DNA from 3 places in the Delftia sp. JD2 genome. Region 2 is predicted to be linked to each of the others. Evidence: predicted binding sites of a transcription regulator. Region 2 holds the regulator's gene; each other region holds the start of a gene.
What was found. Region 2 encodes LexA, which represses DNA repair genes until DNA is damaged. Its sites were predicted from a motif close to ACTGTATNNNNATACAGT; they were not measured.

Region 1 (3,238 bases), on a different contig from region 2:
CCAGCAGCTTGAGCGCCCGGCCCTTGAGCGACAGCTTGGCGAATCCCATGCGGCAATGTCTCCTGAATCGTCCCAAATAAAAAAGGCCCCCACGCTCCCCTTGCTGCGCAAGGTCCGCTGCCCCCCAAGGGGGCCGCTTTTTTGCCTTGGGGCGTCCCGGCGATAAAAAAGGCGCAGACGTGAGCCTACGCCAAGATGGCAAACACAGTGTGTGCAGGCGCGGCAGCGCCTGCAGTGAGGGGTCAGGCCGCTCAGGCTTCGATCACGCCGTCCTTGTCGGCCTTGGCCTTGCCCGCCTTGGCGGCCTTGGCTTCGGGGGCATCGCCACCGGCCGTGGGCAGCAGGGCGATGCCCAGGCTGTCGCGCACCTTGTTCTCGATCTCCACGGCCAGGCCGCTGTTCTCGCGCAGGAATTCGCGGGCGTTGTCGCGGCCCTGGCCGATCTTCTCGCCGTTGTAGGCATACCAGGCGCCCGACTTGTCGAGGATCTTGGCGTTGACGCCCATGTCCAGGATTTCACCTTCGCGCGAGATGCCCTCGCCGAAGAGGATGTCGAACTCGGCGGTCTTGAACGGAGGCGAGACCTTGTTCTTGACGACCTTGACCTTGGTCTCGTTGCCGATGGCCTCGTCGCCCTTCTTGATGGTGCCGGTGCGGCGGATGTCCAGGCGGACCGAGGCGTAGAACTTCAGCGCATTGCCGCCCGTGGTGGTTTCGGGGCTGCCGAACATCACGCCGATCTTCATGCGGATCTGGTTGATGAAGATGACCATGCAGTTGGTCTTCTTGATGGTGGCTGTCAGCTTGCGCAGCGCCTGGCTCATCAGGCGGGCCTGCAGGCCGGGCAACTGGTCGCCCATCTCGCCTTCGATTTCGGCCCGGGGTGTGAGGGCGGCCACCGAGTCCACGACGATCATGTCCACGGCACCCGAGCGCACCAGGCTGTCCACGATTTCCAGGGCCTGCTCGCCGGTATCGGGCTGGCTGATCAGCACTTCGTTGAGGTTCACGCCCAGCTTCTGGGCGTAGCTGGTGTCCAGTGCGTGCTCGGCGTCGATGAAGGCGCAGGTGCCGCCCTGCTTTTGCATTTCGGCGATGACCTGCAGCGTCAGCGTGGTCTTGCCCGAGGATTCAGGGCCGTAGATCTCGATCACGCGGCCACGGGGCAGGCCGCCAACGCCCAGGGCGATGTCCAGGCCCAGCGAGCCGGTGGAGACGACCTGGATGTCCTGGATGGCTTCGCCTTCACCCAGGCGCATGATCGTGCCCTTGCCGAACTGCTTTTCGATCTGGGCGAGTGCGGCCTGCAGGGCCTTGGCTTTTTCACTGTTGGCGGTGGTGACGGCGGTGTTCATGCGGACTCCTGGGTTGGCTGGGGTTTCAGCTCTGTATTTGCATTCAGGCTGGATGCTTGAACAGTAGTTTATGGGCTTGTTGGTTTGTTTTGTGGGTGTTTTTAGTCAGTTTTCCTGACTTGTTGGATTTGCCTCCACAATGCATCCATGAGTGAGTTTTCCCCCGTCACGCCGCCCGCCGACGCCTGGCGCCAGACCCACCTGGGCCGCCTGCTCGGCCATGCCATGCGGCGGTTCGACGCGCGTGTGCTGCAGCTCATGGCGCGCGATGTGGAGGTGCCGCTGGCGCTGTCCAATCTTGCGGCGCGCGACAAGGTGGGTGCGGCCCACATCCACATCACGCGGCATCTGTCACTGGCTGGCGACAGGCTCACCGACCTGGCCGAGCGCGCTGGCATGACCAAGCAGTCCATGGGCGACCTGGTGGCCCAGTGCGAGGCCTGGGGCCTGGTCACGCGCGAAAGCGACGAGCGCGATGCGCGCGCACGCCGAATCCGCTTCACGCCTGCGGGCCTGGCATGGCTGCAGGCCTTCCATGACGCCGTTTCCCAGGCCGAGGCCGAGTTCCGCGAGGAAGTCGGCGACGACATCGCCACCGTGGTGGCGCTGGGGCTGGAGGCCTATGCGGGCGGCGGCTCACTCGGGTAAGGTCCCTGCCCGTGGGGCGGGGCGCATCCTAGAATCCTAGGAATCAAAGACGCGCATTTCCAACATCCAGAGCGCGTCTGTATTTCAGGAGACAACCCCATGCGCATTCTGATTGCCGAAGACGACCAGGTCCTGGCCGATGGTCTGCTGCGCAGCCTGCGCGGCTCGGGCGCCGTGGTCAGCCATGTGGCCAACGGCAGCGAGGCCGATACCGCGCTGATGACCAGCAGCGAGTTCGACCTGCTCATCCTGGACCTGGGCCTGCCCAAGATGCACGGGCTCGAAGTGCTCAAGAAGCTGCGCGGCCGGGGCGATGCGCTGCCGGTGCTGATCCTCACGGCGGCCGACAGCGTGGAAGAGCGCGTGCAGGGGCTGGACTACGGCGCCGACGACTACATGGCCAAGCCGTTTGCGCTGTCCGAGCTGGAGGCGCGTGTGCGCGCGCTCACGCGGCGCGGCATGGGTGGCGCCAGCAGCACCATCAAGCATGGTCCCCTGGTCTACGACCAGGCCGGCCGCGTGGCCACCATCGACGGCAAGATGGTCGAGCTGTCGGCGCGCGAGCTGGGCCTGCTGGAAGTGCTGCTGCAGCGTGCGGGCCGGCTGGTCAGCAAGGATCAGTTGGTCGAGCGCCTGTGCGAATGGGGCGACGAGGTCAGCAACAACGCCATCGAGGTCTATATCCACCGCCTGCGCAAGAAGATAGAGCGCGGCCCCATCCGCATCGCCACCGTGCGCGGCCTGGGCTACTGCCTTGAGAAGATCGCTTCCTGAGGCCGCTGCCCTGGCTGTCAGGCCCGGGTTGGCTTGCCTGCGCATAGTGGCGGATGCCACGGGGCCGTGAACCCGTCGTGAGGGCTGCCCGCCGATGAAAATCTTCCAGCGTGAACAGCGCTCACTGTTCGGCGAGATCCTTGACTGGATGCTCACGCCGCTGCTGCTGCTGTGGCCCGTGAGCCTGGCGCTGACCTGGCTGGTGGCCCAGGGCCTTGCCAACAAGCCGTTCGATCGTGCGCTGGAGTACAACGCCCAGGCGCTGGCGCAGCTGGTGATGGTGCAGCAGGGCAAGGTGCTGTTCAACCTGCCGCAATCGGCCAGCGAAATCCTGCGCGCCGACGAGTCGGACACCGTGTATTTCCAGGTGCTGGGCGTCAAGGGCGAATACCTGGCCGGCGAGCGCGATCTGCCGCTGCCGCCCGAGTCCGACGATCCGCCATCCGGCGATCTATCGCCCG
Region 2 (3,238 bases):
CGCGCGGCTGCGCTGCCAGCGCCAGCATCATCGCAATCCGGGCCTTTGCCACGGGCAGATGCGCCAGATCGGCCTCTGCCGGGTTGGTCCCAAGGCCGGAGGCCACGGGCAGGCCTTCGGCACAGCGCGTGCCTCGCCAGATCCAGACACCCCTGTCGCGGGCACGCTGCAAGGCCGCTTCCATGCCTTCGTGAACCGTCGCATTGCCCGTGCCAGCCACGACGATGCCACGCACGCCTGCGGCCACCAGCGCATCCACGCCGCTGGCACGCGCCAAGGCGCCGCTGAACACCACCTCGACCCAGGGCAGCTCATCCAGCGCCAGCAGATCAGATGACATGGTCGCAGGCACCATGGCCCCCGTGGACGGCGCGGCGGGGGAGGACGGCGCATCGGGCACCAGCCAGCGCACACGCCCTTCCTCCACCAACGCCTGCGGCCCGCCTTCCACGGAGCGCATTGCCTGCAGCCGGTAGGGATGGACCTTCTGCACCTGGGCTGCCGCATGCACCTCGCCGCCCGCCACCACCCATACGCCGCTGCGCCCGCCGCTGGCAGCCACGGTCACGGCATCGCGCAGATTCTGCGGCCCGTCGGCCAACAGGGCAGTGGCCGGGCGCATGGCGCAGGTCAACACAATGGGTTTGGTGGCCGGCAGCAGGCTATGCAGCAGCCAGGCCGTCTCTTCCAGCGTGTCCGTTCCATGCGTGATCACCACGGCACGTGTGTCCGCATCCTCCAGTGCCTGCATGCAGGCGCGCAGCAACGCGCGCCACACGGGCCAGTCCATATCCTTGCTGTCCACCTGCGCGATCTGCTGCGTCTGCACGGGTCCCAGCGCCTGCTGCTCCAGGTCCGGCACGGCCTCCAGCAGCGACTGCACCGTGATCTGCCCGGCCTTGTACCCCACGCCCTGCGACTGCGAATCCGCCCGGCCGGCGATGGTCCCGCCCGTGCCCAGAATCACCAACTTTGACTGCCCCACTTGCACCTCTTGGAAAACTGGTTAAAAATACAGATACTGTATAAATCATCAGATGGCCTCCCAGCCTGCCATCTGCCCTCAAGGACCGGACGCACGCCATGCTCGACCATCCCAAGCTCACCGCCCGCCAGCAACAGATCCTGGACCTGATCCAGGCCGCCATCTCCCGCACGGGCGCGCCTCCCACCCGCGCGGAAATCGCCAACACGCTGGGCTTCAAGTCCGCCAACGCTGCCGAGGAACACCTGCAGGCCCTGGCCCGCAAAGGTGTGATCGAACTGGTCAGCGGCACCTCGCGCGGCATTCGCCTGCGTACCGACACCGTGCGCAACATTAATGCCGCGCGCGGCACCAGCTTCGGACTGCCGCTGTCGGCCCTGGCACCGCTGATGTTGCCCCTGGTGGGCCGCGTTGCGGCGGGCTCGCCCATTCTCGCGCAGGAACACATCGACCAAACCTATTCCGTCGAGCCCAGCCTGTTCCAGACGCGCCCCGACTATCTGCTGCGCGTGCGCGGCATGTCCATGCGCGACGCGGGCATCATGGACGGCGACCTGCTGGCCGTGCAGTCCGCACACGAAGCCCGCAACGGCCAGATCGTCGTGGCGCGCCTGGGTGACGAAGTCACCGTCAAGCGCCTGCGCCGCACCACGCAGGGCGTGGAACTTCTGCCGGAGAACCCCGATTACCCGGTGATCCGCGTCGCCCCCGAAGAGGCCTTTGCCATTGAAGGCCTGGCCGTGGGACTGATCCGCAACAGCATGTCCATGTAAGCCGGACTGGCGGCCCTTCTCAGGCCGCCTCACCCCATTTCACGCACCGCCCAGGTGGTAGGCGCGAAGCCTTGGAGCTTCGCCCTGGGCGGAGCTTTGCCCGCAAACCGCAATCCTGCCTGTGTCCATGCCTCTTTGAAACACGCCAACAGGAGTCGTCACATGGGATTCGCTCTGCCAACACTGTCTTCTTTTTCCTTCCTGCGCCTGGCACATGGCATCCGCCTGACTGCGACCGCCATGGAGTCGGCCATGCCTCTTGCACAAGCCCCTGCGTGCCAGCCATTACCTGCCGCAGCACCCGAGCCCGCCAACGTGATCTCTTTCAGCAAGGCACGCCGGCGCAGCCAGCAGCGCCGCGGCAAGGCCGCACGCGCTGCAGACCATGGAGATGCCCAGCTGATCCTGCCCTTGCTGCCGGCGCAGCCCGCCCAGCAATCCGCGCCTGAGCAGCCTTCAGGCCTGCGCATCATCCAGCGGTCGCCGCAGGAGCAGCCGGAATGCCTGTTCATCTCCGGGCGCATGGCCGATGTCTGCGCCGCGCTGGAGCGCATGGAAGCGCATGGCGGACCAGCAGCCAACTGAGGCCCGATGCAAGGTGTGCGACACACCTTGCACGACACAAACCTGGTTGGCGCGGACCGCGTGCCGCACGAGGAATCGGCCTGCGCAAATCTGGTGCAGGCTGGCGGCCACCACTACCCTGTAGCGCACATGCAACAAGTGGATGCCCTCTTTGCGGGAGGGGCGCCGGCCTGAAAGATAATTGATAAGCATTCTTATTATCTTTTGCAGTAGCGATTGCCACTGCGCGCCCGCCTCCTCCGCCCCAGCCTTCTCCGTGCACAGCCTCTACCAGAACCACCATCCCTGGCTGGAAAGCCTGCTGCGCAAACGCCTGGGCAACCGTGACGATGCCGCCGACCTGGCCCAGGACACCTTTGTGCGCCTGCTGCGCTCGCCCCTGCCGCAGCAGGACATCCGCGAACCCAGGCGCTACCTGGCCACCATCGCCCGGGGCCTGGTCGCCGACCTGTTTCGCCGCCGCACGCTGGAGCAGTCCTATCTGGACTATCTAGCCCAGTTGCCGCAATCGCTGGCGCCTTCGCCCGAAGAGCAGGCCATCGTCCAGCAGACCCTGCTGGATGTGGACCGCATGCTCCAGGGCCTTCCTCCCAAGGTTCGCGAAGCCTTCGTGCTGGCCCAGTTCGAGGAACTAAGCTACCCAGAGATCGCCCAGCGCCTGGGTGTATCGCTGCGCACCGTCAGCAACTACCTGACCCGGGCGATGGAGCATTGCTGCCTGGTCCTGGCATAGCCACATGGGCGAGAGACATCTGGAAGGCAACGACCGCCGCGCCTTGCATGAGGCCGCCGCCTGGCACGTGAAACTGCGCGGCGCCTCTGCCACAGCAGGCCTGCAACAGGACTGGCAGAAATGGCATGAGGCCGATCCCGCCCACCAGCGCGCCTGGCTGCG
Region 3 (3,238 bases), on a different contig from region 2:
CGCGACCGCATCGCGCTGGCCGGTGCCACGGCGCTGGCCCTGGTCGTGGCCATGCGCAGCCCCGCGTTTGCGCAGGCGCAAGGCTGGGCGCCGCTGCGCCGGCTGGGCAAGATTTCGTACTCGGTGTTTCTCGTGCACTTCTCGGTCTGCCTGCTGGTCAATGCCGTGGAAAGCCATTTCTGGCCACATTCCATTCCCGCCGCCCTGCTGGGCATGTGCACGGCCTTTGTGCTGTCGATTGCGGCCGGCCATCTGCTGTACGAGCGCGTGGAGCGCCACGTTCCCAGCTGGCACATGGCGCTGCGCTGGCAGGCGGGCCTGGTGGGCACCGGCCTGATCGCGGCATTTGTGGCAGGCCTGCGCTGAGGCGCGCTGCGTCAGTCCACAAACAACAAAGGCAGCCGGTTGGCTGCCTTTTTCGCTTCACGCCGGTCGGCGTTCAACGGTGCAGCTCGCCTGCGCTTTCCGGCTGGAACTCGATGGCATCCACGCGCACGGTGACCTGGCCCGAGGGACCGGCCATGCGCGACTGGTCGCCCACGCTCAGGCCCAGCAGGGCAATGCCCACGGGCGCGAAGACCGACACCTTGTCGGAGCTGCCATCCATCTCCTTGGGATAGACCAGGGTCAGCGTATTGGACTTGCCCGACTCCAGCAGCGTGAAGCGCACGGTGGAGTTCATGGTCACCACATTGGGCGGCATTTCCTTGGGTTCGAGCACGTCGGCGCGGTCCAGCTCGGCCTCGAGCGCGTCGCGGCCGGGGAAGGCGGGTTGCTTGTCCAGCAGGGCCTCGATGCGCTCCAGGTCCAGGGACGAAAGAATGATGTGGGGCTTGCGCTCCATGGTGTTGGCTCCCTTGTGTGCTTGCGCCGTGGCTGCAGTGAAGGGCAGCGGCGCCCAAACGGACAAAAGCCCGGGCAACGCGGTTGTCCGGGCCAAGGCATCTTCAGAAAAGAGAAAAGCACCAAGTTGGTGCGATAGGCCCATTGTGCAGGCCCGTGTGGGTTCTGCCAAGCGAACCCGCACGGTGCGGTGCGGATTGGCGTGGGCACTTGCCAAGCCGGCAAAACCCACTTCGCAACTGCAGGCATGCGGGGAGTGCTTGGCGGCATGACTGTATTTTTATACAGTTGCTCCATGCTTCCCAGTCCTCCCACGCCTCATCACGACACGGCCCGGGTGCCCCTGCACGCCATCAAGGGCCGGGGCGCAGCCAGCCAGCTGGCCCACCGCTTCACCACCGACCCGCGCGAGGCCTTCGATGACGGCTGGGGCAGCCTTGAGGCGCCCGCCGAAGACGAAGAGGCCGCTCCGCTGCGCACCGAACTGCGCTGGGAGCAGGCCCGCTCGGCGCTGAGCCGCCACCAGTCGCCCGACCTGCCGTTTCACATGGGGCTCAATCCCTACCGGGGCTGCGAGCATGGCTGCATCTATTGCTATGCCCGGCCCACGCACAGCTACCTGGGCTGGTCGCCGGGGCTGGACTTCGAGACCCGGCTCATCGCCAAGCAGAACCTGCCCGAGCTGCTGCGCGCCGAGCTGTCGCGCGCCAGCCATGTGGCCGCGCCCGTGATGCTGGGCTCGGTCACCGACTGCTACCAGCCCGTGGAGCGCGAGCTGGGGCTGACGCGCCGCCTGATCGAAGTGCTGGCCGAGGCGCGCCACCCGTTTTCCATCGTCACCAAGGGCAGCGGGGTGGAGCGTGACCTGGACCTGCTGGCCCCGCTGGCGCGCCAGGGCCTGGCCTCGGTGCACATCACGCTGACCACGCTGGATGCCGACCTGGCACGCCACCTGGAGCCGCGCGCCGCCGCGCCGCACCGCCGGCTGCGCAGCATCCGCGCGCTGACCGAGGCGGGCGTGCCCGTGGGCGTGAGCCTGGCACCGCAGATTCCCTTCATCAACGAAGACCTGGAGAAGGTGCTGGAGGCGGCCGCCGACGCAGGCGCGCGCCACGCCTTCTATGCCGTGCTGCGCCTGCCCTGGGAAGTGGCGCCGCTGTTCGAGCAATGGCTGCAGGTGCACTACCCCGACCGCGCCCGCCGCGTGATGGAGCGCGTGCGCGACCTGCACGGCATCCAGGGCGAGCAGCGCGAGGCCGGCCGCGTGTACAACGCCGAGTTCGGCCAGCGCATGAAGGGCACGGGCCACTGGGCCGAGCTGCTGCGCCAGCGCTTTGCCCTGGCCTGCCGTCGGTACGGATTCAACCGCGAGCCGCTGCGGCTCGATTGCAGCCTCTACCACCCGTCGCTTTTGCTGCCGCAGCGCAGCCTGTTCTGAGAGCCTGCGTGCCAGGCACAGGCCAGGGCATGGTCCGCTAGCGGTAGTCGACCAGCTCGGACAAGGCGGCTGCCAGCGGGGAGCGCACCGAAGAGCGCAGCCAGACCATGCCCACTTCGCGGGACGGTCTCGGAGGGGGCAGCGGCCATCGGCGCGTTCTGGCATCCGGCGGTCCCAGCACGGGCCAGTCCGGCAGGATGGAGACACCGAAGCCTTCCGCAACCAGCTGTGCGATCTGCTCGATGCCGTCCAGCTCAAAGCGCACTTTCGGCTTGATGCCGTGGCCCCGCAGGTATTCATCCGCCATTTTTCCTGCCACCACCTTGCGGTCGTACTGGATGAAGGGCTCGCGTGCGGCCGTGAGCAGCGGATCGCGCACCTTCATGTCCCGGGGCGCGAGAAGAATCAGTGCCTCGCTGCGCATCAGCCGCCATTCGCAGGTCTTGGGCATGGCGAAGGCCGGGTGCACAAGGATGGCCGCATCCAGATGGCCGGCCTGCACCTGGTCCAGCAGCAGTGAGGAGGTGCCGGGTTCGATGTAGACGCGCACGGCCGGATGGGCGCTCATCCACCGGCGCAGCAGCGGGGGCACCAGGCCCATCAGCGCCGTGGGCGTTGCACCCAGCCTCAGGGGGCCTGCGGGAAGCTCGGTGGCCGAGGCGGCCGACCTCAGGTTCTCCACGGATTTGAGCACCTCCCGCGCATGCTCCACGATCCGGGCGCCAACGACGGTGGGCCGCACCGTCCGGCCCACCCGCGTGAGCAGTGCGCAGCCCACGTCGGCCTCCAGCGCACGCATCTGCTGGGCCACGGTGGTGGGCGGCAGGTCCAGCCTGCGCGCGGCGTCGGCCATCGAGCCGCAGTCCACGACGGCAATGAAGCTCTGGAGAAAGCGCGAATCCATGCGACGCATTTTGCGTCATCTGAACCATGGGACACCATCTTTGTTGCGGATCT

Region 1: recA (recombinase RecA) is a predicted target of LexA. The motif match lies at 1,386-1,403, and genes of this name have one in related genera.
Region 3: ACM14_RS24860 (PA0069 family radical SAM protein) is a predicted target of LexA. The motif match lies at 1,115-1,132, and genes of this name have one in related genera.

Annotation. Positions count from the first base shown of each region.
Region 1 is NZ_LFJT01000045.1:39,040-42,277, forward strand. It holds gene recX (recombination regulator RecX) at 1-49, opposite strand, end outside; gene recA (recombinase RecA) at 252-1,355, opposite strand; gene ACM14_RS21485 (MarR family winged helix-turn-helix transcriptional regulator) at 1,503-2,003, shown strand; gene ACM14_RS21490 (response regulator transcription factor) at 2,103-2,777, shown strand; gene ACM14_RS21495 (sensor histidine kinase) at 2,872-3,238, shown strand, end outside.
Region 2 is NZ_LFJT01000072.1:23,201-26,438, forward strand. It holds gene ACM14_RS26430 (asparaginase) at 1-985, opposite strand, end outside; gene lexA (transcriptional repressor LexA) at 1,084-1,758, shown strand; gene ACM14_RS26440 (hypothetical protein) at 1,921-2,343, shown strand; gene ACM14_RS26445 (sigma-70 family RNA polymerase sigma factor) at 2,600-3,076, shown strand; gene ACM14_RS26450 (FecR domain-containing protein) at 3,081-3,238, shown strand, end outside.
Region 3 is NZ_LFJT01000062.1:28,571-31,808, reverse strand. It holds gene ACM14_RS24870 (acyltransferase) at 1-366, shown strand, start outside; gene rnk (nucleoside diphosphate kinase regulator) at 440-844, opposite strand; gene ACM14_RS24860 (PA0069 family radical SAM protein) at 1,139-2,281, shown strand; gene ACM14_RS24855 (LysR family transcriptional regulator) at 2,319-3,185, opposite strand.